DNA from 2 places in the Acinetobacter sp. Ac8 genome. Region 1 is predicted to be linked to the other one. Evidence: riboswitches for the same ligand, from Rfam matches in the RefSeq annotation. Region 1 holds a riboswitch; the other holds the start of a gene.
The links. Region 1 has a riboswitch for manganese ahead of ACZ5QH_RS11680 (TMEM165/GDT1 family protein). Riboswitches for the same ligand answer to the same signal wherever they lie in the genome.

Region 1 (8,251 bases):
TGTTCTGAAACACTCCCTGTTGCTCCAATTGCGTTGATCATGCCAAATAAAGTATTAGCAAAAAAATAATAGCTAAACCTTTCATCAACCAAAGTTTTTGGCCCAACAGCCTGCGCTTTTCCATCAAGTTCTGGGTATTCTTTTAATATTTCAGTGGCGTATTCTTTGATGTAATAAAAACCCTGATTGTCCCTTAACCATAAATTTTGAGGATACGCATTTTCCAATTCGACCAGTACATTCTGCTGATGTGACTCAAATGCCATCCCATAGTGATGATACAAATACATCAAGGGAACTAAGCTGATCTCTAAAAATCGCTCAAACCAATTTAAAGCAATTTTTTCTATACTTAGCTGCGGTTCTACCTGGGCAATTTGTTCAAATAAATGATCAAAGCGATTTAATTTTTTTGCTGGATGATCTTGGCATAAGGAGGCAATACATGTCACTTGCTGCTGTCGATCAAAGGGTTGATCTCTAAAAATACAAATCGTTTCATTGACAATTGTTCCGTCAATGATTAACGCAGTCCATGCGGGGTCATGAATTGCTTTCAAAGTAGGACAAGATTTTAAAATCGATTGACCCATTGACCCCTGCCAAAGTTGACGCGTTATTTCTCCACGATGACATTCTTTGGCCAAATTGACTCGGATAGAGTTGGTAATCATCACGGATAGTGAAAGTTTCACCATCCACGGCTCTGAATAGCTGACCAATGTTCTGACGGATGTTGTTGCGGAAAAATGCCAAGCCTTTTCACCAAAATCAATTAGTTTTTTTTTGGCTTTTAACTCTTTATACCAATCTTTGCTCTGTAAATAACGTGCTTGCCATGGATGCAGTGTCAATAATTTATAGCTTGAATGTGTATGAATTAAATCTAATTCTGCTTCGCTCAAATACCATTGCATATGCTTGATGAGTTGAGTCGTGATTGGCTGATCTGATGTCGTACTTTCTGCCAGATATTCTGGTGCAACTAACCAGTAATACAGTTGTGTTTGACCTTTATGTTCTGGTGAGAACTTTAACCAATCTTCATGAACAAAACCTGTGCGACTCTTTGGCGCTGGATGCATACTATGCCCAAGAATCAAGGCTTGTTCTGTCTGGATAAAATCTTGTTTTGCTTGAATCAATTGGTCAAAATCATATTGACGCTGCTTTAAAAACTCAGCTAAAGCATCTCGGCTTTGGATCCATTTTTCAACCAATGATGCTGAATCTAAGGATTCAACAGAATTTCGTAGCAGCTCTTCTAGAAGTAAGCACACCATCGCAATTGGACTAAACCTTTGCGCTTGTCCTTTATTAAAAATCTGCGGCAGTTTATCTATTCGATGCCGCCCTAGAAGACTTCTATACGAAAGCGGTACATATAATTGGGATTGGATGGATTCCAATGGAATCATTAACAAGGTCAAGCCTTGGCTAAACGCAAGTTGTGTAGAGTTTTGCTGATATTTCTCCAGTAAAATTCTACTTCCTGTTTCTTGTGAGTATGCATTGATTAGGTGCTGCATCGCCAATCGGCTGGCAAGCTCTTTCATCTGACCATATCCTCTGTACAAGACTTTTTACTGCACTAAAAAGATCTAGAAATTTGATTTATGTTTTCTTGGATCGTGTAGCTCTGCTTAACACAAAATAATGATAATCATTCTCATTTGAGAATGAAATGTTATACCCTGCTTGTCTATACAGGTTTAACACTATGATTCTGTAAAGATTTATGATGAATTGGTCTTTTTCTTATGGTTTATATTTTAAAATTTTCAATTGTAATAAATGATAATATTCTCATTTAGAATTGAGAAATTTCATCGAAATTTTCATTTTAAGAGATTATTTAGCAAGTTTTATTGATCTATAACTTCACTAGCAGATTTTAATCTAAGGCTTATTTATTGATTTATTGTGATATTTCTAATGGAAAAATAAAAAGTAGATTTAACGATATCCGTGAATTGTGTCGCTTCTTTAAAATGCTATTTCATCTAGATCTTGTCGAAGCCAATCTGACCCAATCAACCAGAGCGATACGGTTTAGCAAAAATTTTGTCCAAAGCTAATATAATATCGCTTGTTTATTTTGGTGAATGCCAAAGTAACTGAGGTACAAAATTACAAGTTTGATCTAACCAACACAATTTTTCTTTACGATCCAATCGATCATGAGCACCCATGAGGTGTAATACATATCGATCTAGGTCACTGGCATCAATTGGTTTTTCACTGACTATTCCTTTAGTCGGCATATGATCATACCAAATAATAATTGGAATACGGTAGCCAGCTTCAGTATTTGCACTATGCCCAGCATAGTTTTTAGCATGCCCGACTTCATTACCATGATCCGATAAAAAGGTAAAAGATCTAAAATCAGATTGTGTGGAAATTAAAAGATCGAATAACTTTGCAACAACCCAGTCTTGGTAAAGTATGCTGTTATCGTATTCATTGCGTTTTAACTGAATTAAGTGATTGATCTCATTTCGTTCAAGCTTTTCTTCAACCTCATCATTGCTAGAATCATTAAACTTAGAAAATTGTTCTGGGTAGCGCAACTTATAATTTGGATGTGAACCAATGAGATGCAGAATAATCAACTTACGAGGATCTGGGTCATCCAATGCAATTTTATAAGCGGGCAGAATATTTTCATCTAATGACGTGCTACTACGACCTGACTTTTTATTGATAAAAACAGCTTCATCTGCAAATGAGGCAAAAAGTGAAGAGATATAAACATCATCTTGGTTACTAATCCAATAAACTTTAAAACCAGCAGCCTTAGCGTATGCCATAATATTTTCAGGGGCATGATCATCCATTGCATTTCGCGTACCATCATTAAACAAATAACGTAAAGATTGAATAGTAGAAGATGCTGGTGAGTATCCACGACAAAAGACTTTGAATAGTTCACTCCGTTGAGTTAACTCAGGTGTTGTATTTCGTGGATAGCCACATAATCCAAAATTAAAACTGGTAATGCTGTCAGTTAAAACTATGGTATGTGTCTGCCTTTTATTCAATTGACCACTAAAATCTAAGCGCTGTTCTGCATTCAATGTCCATTCTTTATGTATCTGATCATGCTGTAGAATACGCTGTTTGAAATCTTGAATTTTGCCATAGTATCCATACCAAAATGGCAATGGATGTAAAGCAATTGAAGGCTTAATCGCATAGCTGACAGTACACAGTAGAAATAACAAACCTATAGCATAACGTCCTAATCGATGTACTTTCTGATCATGGAACTCACGCGTATTAAAATATTTAAATAAAATAAAAAAATATAAAATCAAAGCGCTTAAAATCAAGCCAACAAATAGGATAAAAAAGCCAAGATGCAGTTGAAAAAATTCTAAACTTTCATTCAATGTTGTATTCGCGATAGATTCAATAATTGAATATGCTTCAGCGTCACTATTGAACAACAACCAACTTACTGAGAGTAAGCTGGTATGAAATATAAAAATAAACCACCAAATGATTGAAAATAATTTCCAAAATAAATTTGATTTTTTTGTGGCTTGAAAACACAACCAACACCCTGGTAGTGATAAAAATGCCAAACGAACACTATCCGACCAACTCCCAGCTAAACCTAATAACAGTAAAGTGATCAGTGGTAGTACAAGTAGATACGGTATAAAAAACATGCGTTGCCAGCTTACTGGTATTCGGTTAAATCGCTTCATTGTCATTAGAAAATGTAATGTTGAATAAGTGCAGCAACACCAATAATTAAAAAGACAAGTGCGCCAATTTTATGAATGAGTGAAATTGGAAGCTTTTCTGCAAGCTTATTACCAATAAATACGGCTGGAGCATTCACCAACATTATTCCTAAGGTGGTACCTACAGTTACCCAGCCGATACTGTCAAAACGAGCAGCTAATGCCACAGTCGCTATTTGAGTTTTATCACCAATTTCTGCCAAAAAGAAAAGCACAAAGGTTGCGCCAAAGACACCGTATTTTTGCCACTTATCGATACTTCCAGATTCATCATCTAGCTTATCTGGGATTAACATCCATACGGCCATCCCAATAAATCCTAGAGAAACAATCCACAATAAGACAGTCGGACTAAGAACAGTCGTAATCCACTGCCCGAGTACGGCAGAAACACCATGATTTACCAGTGTCGCAAGAAATATAGCGATTAGAATAGGAATAGGTTTTCGGAATCGTGCAGAAAGCAGTAGTGCCAGTAATTGGGTCTTATCTCCCATTTCAGATAAAGCAACTACAGCAAGAGAGATTAGGAAAGCAGATATCATAATAATTTCTCTGGCTAGCAATAATTACCAATGATTTATTACTCTTGCTAGCCATAGCAGAGTCATAAATCAAAGGTCTTGCCAACAAAAAGAAATCTATGATCGGAGGATCATTTGGTTCTTTGCTATGATGACCATGCCAGTTTAAGCAATTATGTTGACCATCACCTTTTTACCTGAGGTAAAAAGCGGCTACTCCCCAATGAAGTTTTTTTATTTTAGTAGAATCAAGTGTAGTTTTCAATCATACTTTTTAGATAAATTAAAAAAACTCATTCCTGTTTGATTACGCCATCTCCTCAGCGCATATTCCTATAAAAATATTTTAAATATTGATCAGTAACAAAATTGCAAAGTTATGAATATATTTAGCTAGAGGGAAATAATATTAAAAACGATAAACACCCATAAAAAACATTTAAATTCAATAAATTATATAATATTTATTTTTAAATAGCAGCCATTGCGAGTACGCATTGGTCGCATAAGCATGACTTTAATTTCATTCTACTTGGTGCTTTTATCGAAAACAAAAAAAGCTCATATTAAAAGATTATTATTCAACAGCCTCAGCCATTCTAAAGAACCTGTAATCAATGTGATAAAATATAATTTATTGTTTTTTTTAAAATAAAAATCAAATAATTTTATCTGAGAAGTATAAGGTGTATTATCTTAATTTTAGATACAAAACTGAGCTATAGATTTTTATGTTGGAACATAGCGATATTAATTTACCGATTATTATTATTGGCGCTGGGATAGCAGGAATCGCATGCGCTAAAAAATTACAAGAAAATGGTAAAAAAGTTACCATACTCGAAGCGAGATCTCGCACAGGTGGGCGCATAGATTCATTGCAATCTGATGCTGATGTTTTTGATTTAGGTGCATCATGGATTCATGGCGTTGAAGGTAATCCTATCTGGGAAATTACCCAAGAGAACCATATAGCAACAACTGTATTTAACTATGACAAATCACAATATTTTCATGAAAATGGGTTGTTATTTTCTGACAAAGAAGTTCAAGAGTTTGAATCTTATGTAGAAGAAATAGAAAAGCAACTTTCTCAAACACAAACGCAATCTGCCCTCAAGGCGACTGAAGAAATAATTTCTTCTCTACATTATTCAGGTAATACATTTTCAGAAGATTATCTTAAACAATTATTATTTAACTTTTTCAATCGAATAGCAAATGACCCATTTGCGACAAATCTTGAGCTACTTTCATCAAATTACAAAAATTACGAAGGTTATTTTGATGGTGATGAAGTTATTTTTCCCAATGGTTATGCCCAAGTTATAGACGTGCTTTCAAAAAAAATCGACATTCAATTCAATGTTGATGTAAAAAAAATCATCTGTGAAAATGATTATGTCAAAATTATTGATTCCAATGATAATTTTTATATAGGTTCCCGTGTAGTGGTTACTGTCCCACTAGGAATTTTAAAGAAAAATCATATCGCGTTTTATCCTCCATTACCTCATCACTATACTCAATCTATTCAAGATATTGGATTTGGATCCTTTAATAAAGTATTTTTTGAATTAGAACAACCACTTTCTTTTAGATCCAAAATGCCGATAGACAAGATAAGTGATTTCTATTGGAATGAGCTTGGTTGTTTTAATATTCTAGACTTATCTGGAGTTTATAAAAAACCCATTTATTTAATGCTGTTTGGAGGAAAGCAATCTGAGTTTATTGATAATTCAGCGGATCATGAAATATCAAAGTTTATTTTTAGTAACTTGCAGAAACAATTTAACAATATTCCCCATACACCTAAAAAACTCATCGTTACACGTTGGGGCGCCGACCCTTATAGCTATGGTTCTTTTAGTTTTCCCTCACTAAAGCACAGTGAGGATATTGTTAAAGTGTTGCATCAACCAATTCAAGAAAAAATCTTCTTTGCTGGCGAACATTGTAGCTTGAAATATGCGGGTACGGTTCATGGCGCATATTTAAATGGCGATGAAACAGCTCAAAAAATATTAGCTGAAGTACCACTTATTTAAACCTAATCTCAGTCATGAAAAAAACCTCCCGAGGGAGGTTTTTATGATGTTGTCTAGAGTTAGGCGTATTGATAATAGACTTCTTTCATAAGTCCTTTTTAAAACCATTAATCAACATAAAAGCACCCTCATCCTAGCCTTCTCCCAAAGGGAGAAAGAATTTTCAATACCAATATGATTCACTCCACATGATCATTTTTTGATTTATGAAAGATCTTTAATGCTATTGGATATTTTTTTGCTCAAAACACTTATAAATTAAAGCGCCAATCACAGCGCCAACAATTGGTGCAACCCAGAAAAGCCATAATTGACTCAGCGCAGCCGTTTCAGCAAACAAAGCCACTGCTGTACTACGTGCAGGATTGACCGAAGTATTGGTGACAGGAATACTGATTAAATGAATCAAAGTTAATGCCAAACCAATAGCAATAGGTGCAAAACCAGCTGGTGCACGTTTATCTGTAGAACCGAGAATTACAATTAAGAAAACGGCAGTTAAGACAATCTCAATTAATAATGCAGAAAGCAAAGAATATTTTCCTGGCGATAAATCACCAAAACCATTTGTTGCAAATCCACCCGTACCAGTAAATCCTGCTTGACCTTGTACAATCAAATACAATATAAATGCAGCGAAGATACCACCTACGACTTGAGCAATGATGTATGGTGCTAAGTCTTTTGCATTAAAACGACCACCAACCCATAAACCTATACTTACTGCGGGATTGAAATGTCCACCTGAAATATGACCTAATGCGTAAGCACCAGTCAGTACAGTGAGACCAAACGCGAGTGCAACACCGACAAAACCGATACCCAATTCTGGAAATGCTGCAGCAAGTACTGCACTACCACACCCTCCAAAGACCAGCCAAAATGTTCCAATAAATTCTGCAAAATATTTATTCATGTTCATTACTTTTCTGTTCAATAAATCCAAGCGAAATTTAGCAAAACAAGTCACACTTTCAAACAAAAACATGAATTATTTTACAAAAAGCATAAGTAATTGATGAAATGACTAAATTCATAATTTTTATAAAACAAACCCTTCGATTGAAGGGTTTGTTAGACAAATTAAAATTCCAATTCAGAGGGGGAAGAAGGAATGATTTAATAAATCTATTGGTAATTATTAACATGTATATAGATTTATACAATCTTATTTAATAGAACACAGCATTCTAAAAATTTGAAGATCAATCAAAAAGCCCATCTGCGGGTGAGCTCTTTAGCCGATTTATGGCAAAGAATTACTTATTATTAAAAAGCTGATCTGTTATCTTTTGATTAACTTTACTTCGATGTCCATTGTCAAAATATCGATCTACATGACATCGTTTTGTATTTGTATCGCAGAACACCCCATTTGAGAAAGTAAATGCAGAGTGATCAAAATCGCCTTGTGAGAAAACTTTATTCGCTTTTTGGGTTCCTAAATATTGAGCTGTAAGTGATTTTGATACACCTTTGTTATTTACACAAATATATTGATCACAAATCACACCTTTTTTAGGTGAAACTAAACTTGTGTTGGTTTTAGCAATCACTGGAAAACTGATGATTAAACAAGCATAGCTGATGAGACTCAATAATCCTTTAGAAATTTTCACTTTTAAACCTGCAAAACAATACAAAAAAATAAAGGAAAATTATAAGATCAATTAGATTTAATATATACAACAATTATGTTTAAACCTATATAAGAAAACACATTAGGCTTCTTTTATAAGATATTTTTAAAACGATAAATCAACATAAAAGCCCCTCATCCTCGCCTTCTTTCAAAGTGAGAAGGCGATTTCAATAGCAATATGAATCACTCATTATAAACATTCATTCAGTTTAGAAATAATCTAGAGATATTATGATTAACAGCAGAATTATCGATAAAATCAAATAAGTATTGATATTA
Region 2 (8,251 bases), 2.3 Mb from region 1:
CAGCATCACAAGCTGCATCAGCACCAGCCGCGAAAACGACAGCTTCAACGCCAAAAGCTGAAGTGGCCGTTGCTCAAGCGGGTACTGAAAAGTTATCTAAAGCACAACAAGCTGAAAATGCTAAAGTTTATGCTGGTCCAGCCGTGCGTAAGCTTGCGCGTGAACTGGGTGTGGTTTTATCACAAGTCGAGGCCTCTGGCCCTCATGCACGTGTGATGAAGGATGATGTTTTTGCTTTTGTTAAAGCCAAATTGACTGCACCGCAAGCAGCAGCTCAAACAACTGCTGCGCCAGTCGCTTCAGGTTTGCCTGCATTACCAGATTTCAGTGCATTTGGTGGTAGTGAAATTGCACCAATGACGCGTTTACAGCAAGTGTCTGTACCGCAATTGTCATTAAACAATTTTATTCCGCAAGTGACACAATTTGATTTAGCAGATATTACTGAACTAGAAGCTTGGCGCGGTGAGTTAAAAGGGAAATTTAAGCAAGATGGTATTAGCTTAACGATCCTTGCCTTTATTGCAAAAGCGGTGGCGTTTTTACTCAAAGAAGAGCCTTATTTTGCAGGTCACTTGGCAGATGATCAAAAGTCTGTGCTGTTGCGTAAAGAAATCCATATGGGAATCGCTGTGGCGACACCAGATGGTTTAACTGTTCCAGTATTGCGTAATCCTGATCAAAAATCGATTAAGCAAATTGCCATTGAATTGGGTGAGTTAAGTAAAAAAGCACGTGATAAGAAACTTTCTCCGAAAGACTTACAAGGTGCAAACTTTACTATTACTAGCCTAGGTTCAATTGGTGGTACTGCATTTACGCCATTGGTGAACTGGCCGCAAGTTGCGATTTTGGGTATCTCACCTGCAACGATGCAACCAGTATGGAATGGCTCAGGCTTTGATCCAAAACTGATGTTGCCATTGTCATTGTCTTATGACCATCGTGTGATTAATGGTGCGGATGCTGCGCGATTTACCAATAAATTGACCAAGTTGTTATCAGATATTCGTAACATCTTGCTTTAAGTTTTAAATTATAGAAGACCTCGCTTTAGGCGAGGTTTTTTATATGGATCTGATTTTGTTTTATCAATAATTTTCAAACCTGCTTTAAAGTCATTATTCAATATAGTCAATCTGTCAAAAAACTCAGGCACAAGAATATAATTTCTCTTAATTAATATTTTTAATTAAATCAATCGGCGACATCCCTGTCGCCCCACGATGGGATAACCATCGTGGGTTCAAAATTAGTGAAGAAACGAAATTGAATTCATCCTCTGCGGGCATTAAAAATGCTTCGGCACGATATTTTTTGAAGTTTATCTGAGCTTTAAATTTTTTAATTTTTAAAAATTGAAAATGATTGATAAAGCGTTGTAGAATAGCTGTACTTCATTGGGGAGTAGCCGCTGTTTGTCATCTGCGAGATGATAAATGGGTGATGATCAACATAATTACTCAACAGAGTATGGTCATCATAGCAAAGAACCAATTTAGCTGAAGGTGTTTACTCAGCTATCTTTTGTTGGCAAGACCTTTGATTTATCACTCCGCGTTGAATAGGCGACTATTCATATTGGCTAGCAGGAGGGGTAAGTCATCGGTAAATATTGCTAGCCAGAGACTTTGAAATGTTAAATGCCTTCCTCATCTCTTTAGTGGTTGTCGCTTTATCCGAAATGGGCGATAAAACACAACTGCTCGCATTACTTCTTGCTGCACGTTTTCGTAAACCTATTCCTATTTTATTTGCAATTTTATTAGCAACTATTGTCAATCATGGGGTATCGGCTGTGCTTGGTCAGTGGATTACCACAGTCCTTAGCCCGACAGTATTACTTTGGATTGTGTCACTTGGCTTTATTGGTATGGCCGGGTGGATGTTAATTCCAGATGAGTTGGATGATGAATCTGAAAGTATTAATAAATGGCAAAAATATGGGGTCTTTGGTGCAACCTTTGTATTATTCTTCCTTGCAGAAATTGGGGATAAAACCCAAATCGCCACAGTGGCACTTGCTGCACGCTTTGACAGCATCGGTTGGGTAACTCTAGGTACGACATTGGGGATTATGTTGGTCAATGCACCTGCTGTATTTATTGGCAATAAATTGGCAGATAAATTACCTATTGCTCTGATTCATAAAATTGGAGCTGCAATCTTCTTTATTATTGGTGTCGCCGCTTTAGTTCAGCATTACTTTTTTTAAGCGCAATTTTCCAAGCTGATTGAACATCAATAAAGGCATCTATTTTTAAAGCTGAAAACCCAACTTAATGTTGGGTTTTTTATTATTCTGAGAATGATGACACAAATAATCTTTAAACTTAGGTTGTAGATTTATTGTAACTTTGAAGAAAACCTTATATGTTGTATGGGATAACTAAAGATTTATTTTAAAAAAGGTTTTGGGGTTTCTGGTATGGCTTTAGATCGCACCACGTCGCAAGTTTTGTTTGATAATGGCACTCATAAATGTATAAGTTTTACCAGTTTGGTGAAAGGTGAAGGTGTACAAGCCAATCAGTTTCTTATTTTAAATAATGAACGTGCAGCAGTATTAGATCCGGGCGGTGATTTGACCTATGTGCCCCTGACCATGGAGCTCAATAAATACACCCGATTACAAAATTTAGACTATGTCATGGCATCTCACCAAGACCCTGACATCATTACCTCAATGCCGCGTTGGTTGGTCTATACCGATGCCAAAGTGGTCGCATCTAAATTATGGGCACGCTTTTTACCTCATTTAAACTCAGCATTTATGAGTGACCGTATGAAAGGGGGCTGGTTAGAACGTCTAATCGAATTGCCTGACCAAGGTGGCTCTATTCCATTGGGAGAAACGCGCATCATCGTAGTTCCTGCGCATTTCTTACATTCCGTTGGAAATTTCCAGTTTTACGATCCAATTTCAAAAATTTTATTCTCAGGTGATATGGGTGCATCGATTGTTGATGATGCCTCGAAACCAATTGAAGATTTTGCAATGCACATTCCAACCATGCATGGTTTTCATCAGCGCTATATGTGTACCAATCGGGTGATCCGTTTATGGGTGAAAATGGTGCGTCAAATGGATATTGAAATGATTGTGCCGCAACATGGTAAGCCGTTTATTGGTAAAGAGATGATTCATCAGTTTTTAGACTGGATCGAAAATTTACAATGCGGTGTCGATTTGATGGATGAGTCCGTGTTTACCTGTCCGCAATAAAAAATTCAAAAAAGATATTGAGTTTGAGTGCGACTTTTTTTAGGATTTTCTTGCCAAAATTTTAAATTGATAACGAGAATCTTAAAAAAATGTTGTCACAAATCTCAGCACAGGATGCGTGCTTAAGTTGCGGAGCGTGTTGCGCCTTTTTCCGAGTCTCATTTTATTGGGCAGAAGGAGAAGCCATGCCGCCAGATTATGTCGAACCTTTGACAGCCGTGTATTCTTGTATGCAGGGCACCAATCAAAAGCAACCACGTTGTGTGGCATTAAAGGGTGAGATTGGACAGCAAGTCAGCTGTAGTATGTATGAGCAACGGAGTTCTTCATGCAAACAGGTACATGCTGGGGATTCACAATGTGCAAAAGCAAGACAAGGCTATGGTTTAATTCCCCTGATCGAAATAGAAGTCGCTACCCCCAGCAATGATGAAGACTTTGATCAGGTGTGTTAACGCTTCATTGGGAAAATTTAGGATATTAAGGCAGAAACTGTAAGTCGACAGTCTACTGTGGTGTTAAATCCACGATAATTTTATATTCAAAGCCCATTTTTATTTCAATAAGATACTGAAAAATAAAGTGTGATCGAGAATAAGATAAATCGGCACAATAAAAAATGAAAATTGAACGGAAATTTGTATATAATAGCTCACGGAAATTACCAGCGAGACTGTTATGTTGACCATCGTTCAAGAAGCGCTAACCTTCGATGATGTCTTATTACTCCCTGCCTATTCTACTATCCTCCCAAAAGATGTCTCTCTAAAGACACGCCTCACACGCGGCATTCAACTGAACATCCCTATGGTTTCAGCAGCAATGGATACTGTGACTGAGTCACGTATGGCGATTGCAATGGCGCAAAACGGTGGTATTGGTATTTTACATAAAAACATGGATATTTCTGCACAAGCTGCAGAAGTTCGCCGTGTAAAAAAATTCGAAGCGGGAATGGTGAAAGATCCAATTACCGTGACACCTGAAACCACGATTCGTGATTTGATGGCAATTACACAAGCCAACAACATCAGCGGTGTACCTGTCGTTAAAGATGGCAAAGTGGTTGGGATTGTAACTGGCCGAGATACTCGTTTTGTAACGAACTTGGAACAACCAGTAAGCAATATCATGACAGGGCAAGATCGACTTGTGACTGTTCGTGAAAATGAATCGAAAGAAAATATTCAAGCATTATTGCAAAAACACCGTATTGAAAAAGTATTGGTGGTTGATGAAAGCAATGCATTAAAAGGCTTAATTACAGTTACAGATTTCCGTAAAGCGGAATCTTATCCAAATAGCTGTAAAGATGAATTAGGTCGTTTACGTGTTGGTGCTGCAGTGGGTACTGGCGCTGAAACCCCAAGTCGTGTTGAAGCTTTGGTTGAAGCAGGCGTTGATGCGATTGTAGTGGATACAGCGCATGGTCATTCTGCGGGTGTGATCGAACGTGTCCGTTGGGTGAAAGCAAACTTCCCTCAAGTTCAAGTGATTGGCGGTAATATCGCAACGGGTGATGCTGCTTTGGCATTACTTGATGCAGGTGCAGATGCGGTGAAAGTGGGTATTGGTCCTGGTTCAATCTGTACGACACGTATCGTTGCAGGTATTGGTATGCCACAAATCTCTGCAATTGACAGTGTTGCCAATGCATTGAAAGACCAAATTCCATTGATTGCTGATGGTGGTATCCGTTTCTCTGGGGATATGGCAAAAGCGATTGGTGCTGGTGCAAGCACAATTATGGTGGGTTCACTTATGGCGGGTACTGAAGAAGCGCCTGGTGAAGTTGAATTCTTCCAAGGTCGTTATTACAAAGCATACCGTGGTATGGGTTCTTTGGGTGCAATGGCTGGTGCGACGGGTTCTGCCGATCGTTATTTCCAAGACTCGAAAGCAGGCGCTGAAAAATTGGTTCCAGAAGGGATTGAAGGCCGCGTACCGTACAAAGGTCCAATGGGCAATATCGTACATCAAATGATGGGCGGTTTACGTTCATCTATGGGCTATACCGGTTCTGCAACCATTGAAGATTTACGTCAAAATGCAAAATTTGTGAAAATCACCGCTGCAGGTATGCAAGAGTCACATGTGCATGATGTAACGATTACCAAAGAAGCACCGAACTATCGTGTAGGTTAATCTTTTGTAATATTTTGATTGGAAAAAGCCGTCAGTTTATGACGGCTTTTTTATTTTGGTGTAAAGTAGTAAACCTTAAAAATTGATTGTTATACAACACATAATAAGTGGGTAAAAGATGAGTTATTTTGGAACAGACGGGATTCGTGGAAAATTTGGTGAACTCCCAATTACCCCAGAATTTGCACTTAAACTCGGATTTGCGGCAGGGAAAGTATTAAAGCAAATTAGCCCAAAATCAAAACCAATTGTGGTTTTAGGTAAAGATACCCGTTTATCGGGTTATATTCTTGAAGCAGCTTTACAGGCGGGTCTCAATGCGGCAGGTGTTTATGTACATTTGCTTGGACCGCTGCCGACCCCTGCAATTGCCCATTTAACCCGTGCATTGCATGCCAACTTAGGGATCGTGATTTCTGCTTCGCATAACCCTTATTTTGATAATGGAATTAAATTCTTTTCAGATGAAGGGAAAAAGCTCCCAGATACGATTCAAGATGCGATTAATCGAGAGCTTGAGAACGATATCATTATTGAAGACACCGCAAACTTAGGTAAGAGTGTACGTGTTAAAGATGCCAATGGTCGTTATATCGAGTTTTGTAAATCGACATTCCCATATCATTTCAATTTACGCCATTTAAAAATTGTGGTGGATTGCGCCAATGGTGCAGCGTATAGCGTAGGTCCAGCAGTATTTCGTGAATTAGGCGCAAAAGTTATTGCGCTTTATAACGAACCAGATGGTTTAAATATCAATAAGGATTGTGGTTCAACACATCCTGAAAATTTACAAAAAGCCGTGATTGAGCATCAAGCAGATTTAGGTATTGCTTTTGATGGCGATGCAGATCGTGTGGTTTTGGTCGACCGTTTTGGTAAATTGATTGATGGCGACCATATTCTGTATATTTTAGCAACCCAAGCATCTCAAAAACCGGCGGGTATCGTCGGTACAGTGATGAGTAACATGGCATTAGAATTGGCACTTGAAAAAGCCAAAGTGCCTTTTGTGCGTGCTAAAGTGGGTGATCGCTATGTATTGCAAAATTTAGAAGAAAACAACTGGGTGACTGGTGGCGAACCATCTGGTCATATTTTGACTTTAGACAAGAGCACAACAGGTGATGCAATTATTGCAGCCCTGCAAGTGTTAACAGTATTGGTTGAACAGAATAAATCTTTAGATGAATTGGTTGCAGATTTTAAAACTTTACCCAATGTTTTGGTCAATGTTCGTCTTGAACAAATGTTTGACCCATTTGCAGTGCCAGCATTGGTTGCCGAGTTTGATAAAGTAGAAGCCACACTTAAAGGACGTGGGCGAATTTTAATTCGTAAGTCAGGGACGGAACCGATCATCCGTGTTATGGTAGAAGGCGATAATCTGCAAGAAGTAACTGATTTGGCAAATCATTTAGCAGATGCTGTTCGTCAAAATGCGGCTTAAAATATTGTATCGTCTGTAGAAGGTTTTGCTTCATGCGTGATGTAATTAAAGACTTAAGTGAGCTTCGTCTTACTTATCAAAAAGGTGAACTCCATGAGGAGCAAGTGGATGCTCATCCTCATGCGCAGTTTCTCAATTGGTTTAATTTGGCTTTAGAAGCAAAACTGCATGAACCCTATGCAATGTCGTTGGCAACCGCAAATGCACAAGGGCGTCCACATGTGCGTACTGTGTTATTGCGTGGTGCTACCGAGGCTGGTTATGATTTTTATACCAATTATGACAGTCAAAAAGGCTTAGATTTAGCTGAAAATCCTTATGCAGAATTGCTATTCTATTGGCCTGAGTTAGAACGTCAGGTTCGTGTGGGTGGTCAAGTTCAGAAAATATCTGAACAAGAATCTACAGATTATTATCATAAGCGTCCGCGTGATAGCCAAATTGCAGCACATATCAGCACCCCACAAAGTGGCGTGATTGAAAGTCGTGAACATTTACAACAGCGTTTTCAAGCGTTGTATGATCAAGTGGCTGAAAAGAATGAATTGGCTAAACCCGAATTTTGGGGAGGCTATCGTTTAGAGCCGACGTATTATGAATTCTGGCAAGGCCGCCCAAATCGCTTACATGATCGCCTAACTTATGAAAAAGTAGGTGGATCTTGGACAATACAACGTTTGATGCCATAAATGCAAAAATTACAAATTAAACAACGACCATTGATCACACGCCCTGAAAACTTTCAGGGCGTGTTACCCTTTATTGCTGAAATTTTAGCCCGTCGTGGTGTGCAATCTGAACAAGAATTAGATTTAAAGCTTAAATATTTACTTGCACCAGAAATGAAAGGTTTGGAGCAAGCCATTCAAATAATTGATCAAGCTTTAGATCAAGAAAAAAAAATTGTGATTGTCGGTGATTATGATGCAGATGGTGCCACCAGTACCGCACTGATGATGCTGGCTTTACGAGAAATGGGGGCCAATGTTGAATACCTTGTTCCAGATCGTTTTAAATATGGTTATGGCCTAACCCCTAAAATTGCCGATTTGGCTTTTGAAAAATATCAGCCTGATCTATTAATTACGGTCGACAATGGAATTTCCAGCCATGCAGGTGTAGCACAAGCACAGTCACATGGAATGCAGGTGATTATCACCGATCACCATTTAACGACCAAGGAAACGCCTCAAGCTGAAGCGGTTGTTAACCCAAATCAGTTAGGGTGCGAATTTCCAAGTAAGGCTTTGGCTGGCGTCGGCGTGGCATTTTACCTATTGGCAAAGTTAAGTAGCCATCGGACAAAACTGGGGAAGTCCGCTGCAAAAATGCCGCAATATTTGGATTTGGTTGCTTTGGGCACTTATGCCGATGTTGCCAGCCTCGACCATAACAATCGTATCTTAGTGGATGCAGGAGTTAAACGGATT

Region 2: it holds a riboswitch for manganese, as region 1 does, so the genes downstream of both, ACZ5QH_RS00830 (TMEM165/GDT1 family protein) here and ACZ5QH_RS11680 (TMEM165/GDT1 family protein) in region 1, are expected to answer to the same signal.

What each region holds. Positions count from the first base shown of each region.
Region 1 covers NZ_AP043689.1:2,479,754-2,488,004, forward strand. Annotated here, with positions in the region: gene ACZ5QH_RS11670 (IucA/IucC family protein) at 1-1,556, opposite strand, end outside; gene ACZ5QH_RS11675 (phosphoethanolamine transferase) at 2,094-3,716, opposite strand; gene ACZ5QH_RS11680 (TMEM165/GDT1 family protein) at 3,722-4,297, opposite strand; yybP-ykoY riboswitch at 4,368-4,513, opposite strand; gene ACZ5QH_RS11685 (NAD(P)/FAD-dependent oxidoreductase) at 5,011-6,330, shown strand; gene aqpZ (aquaporin Z) at 6,554-7,246, opposite strand; gene ACZ5QH_RS11695 (YcgJ family protein) at 7,590-7,919, opposite strand.
Region 2 covers NZ_AP043689.1:185,489-193,739, forward strand. Annotated here, with positions in the region: gene ACZ5QH_RS00825 (2-oxo acid dehydrogenase subunit E2) at 1-1,028, shown strand, start outside; yybP-ykoY riboswitch at 1,391-1,548, shown strand; gene ACZ5QH_RS00830 (TMEM165/GDT1 family protein) at 1,637-2,215, shown strand; gene ACZ5QH_RS00835 (oxygen-binding di-iron domain-containing protein) at 2,429-3,226, shown strand; gene ACZ5QH_RS00840 (YkgJ family cysteine cluster protein) at 3,316-3,681, shown strand; gene guaB (IMP dehydrogenase) at 3,905-5,371, shown strand; gene glmM (phosphoglucosamine mutase) at 5,490-6,821, shown strand; gene pdxH (pyridoxamine 5'-phosphate oxidase) at 6,854-7,510, shown strand; gene recJ (single-stranded-DNA-specific exonuclease RecJ) at 7,511-8,251, shown strand, end outside.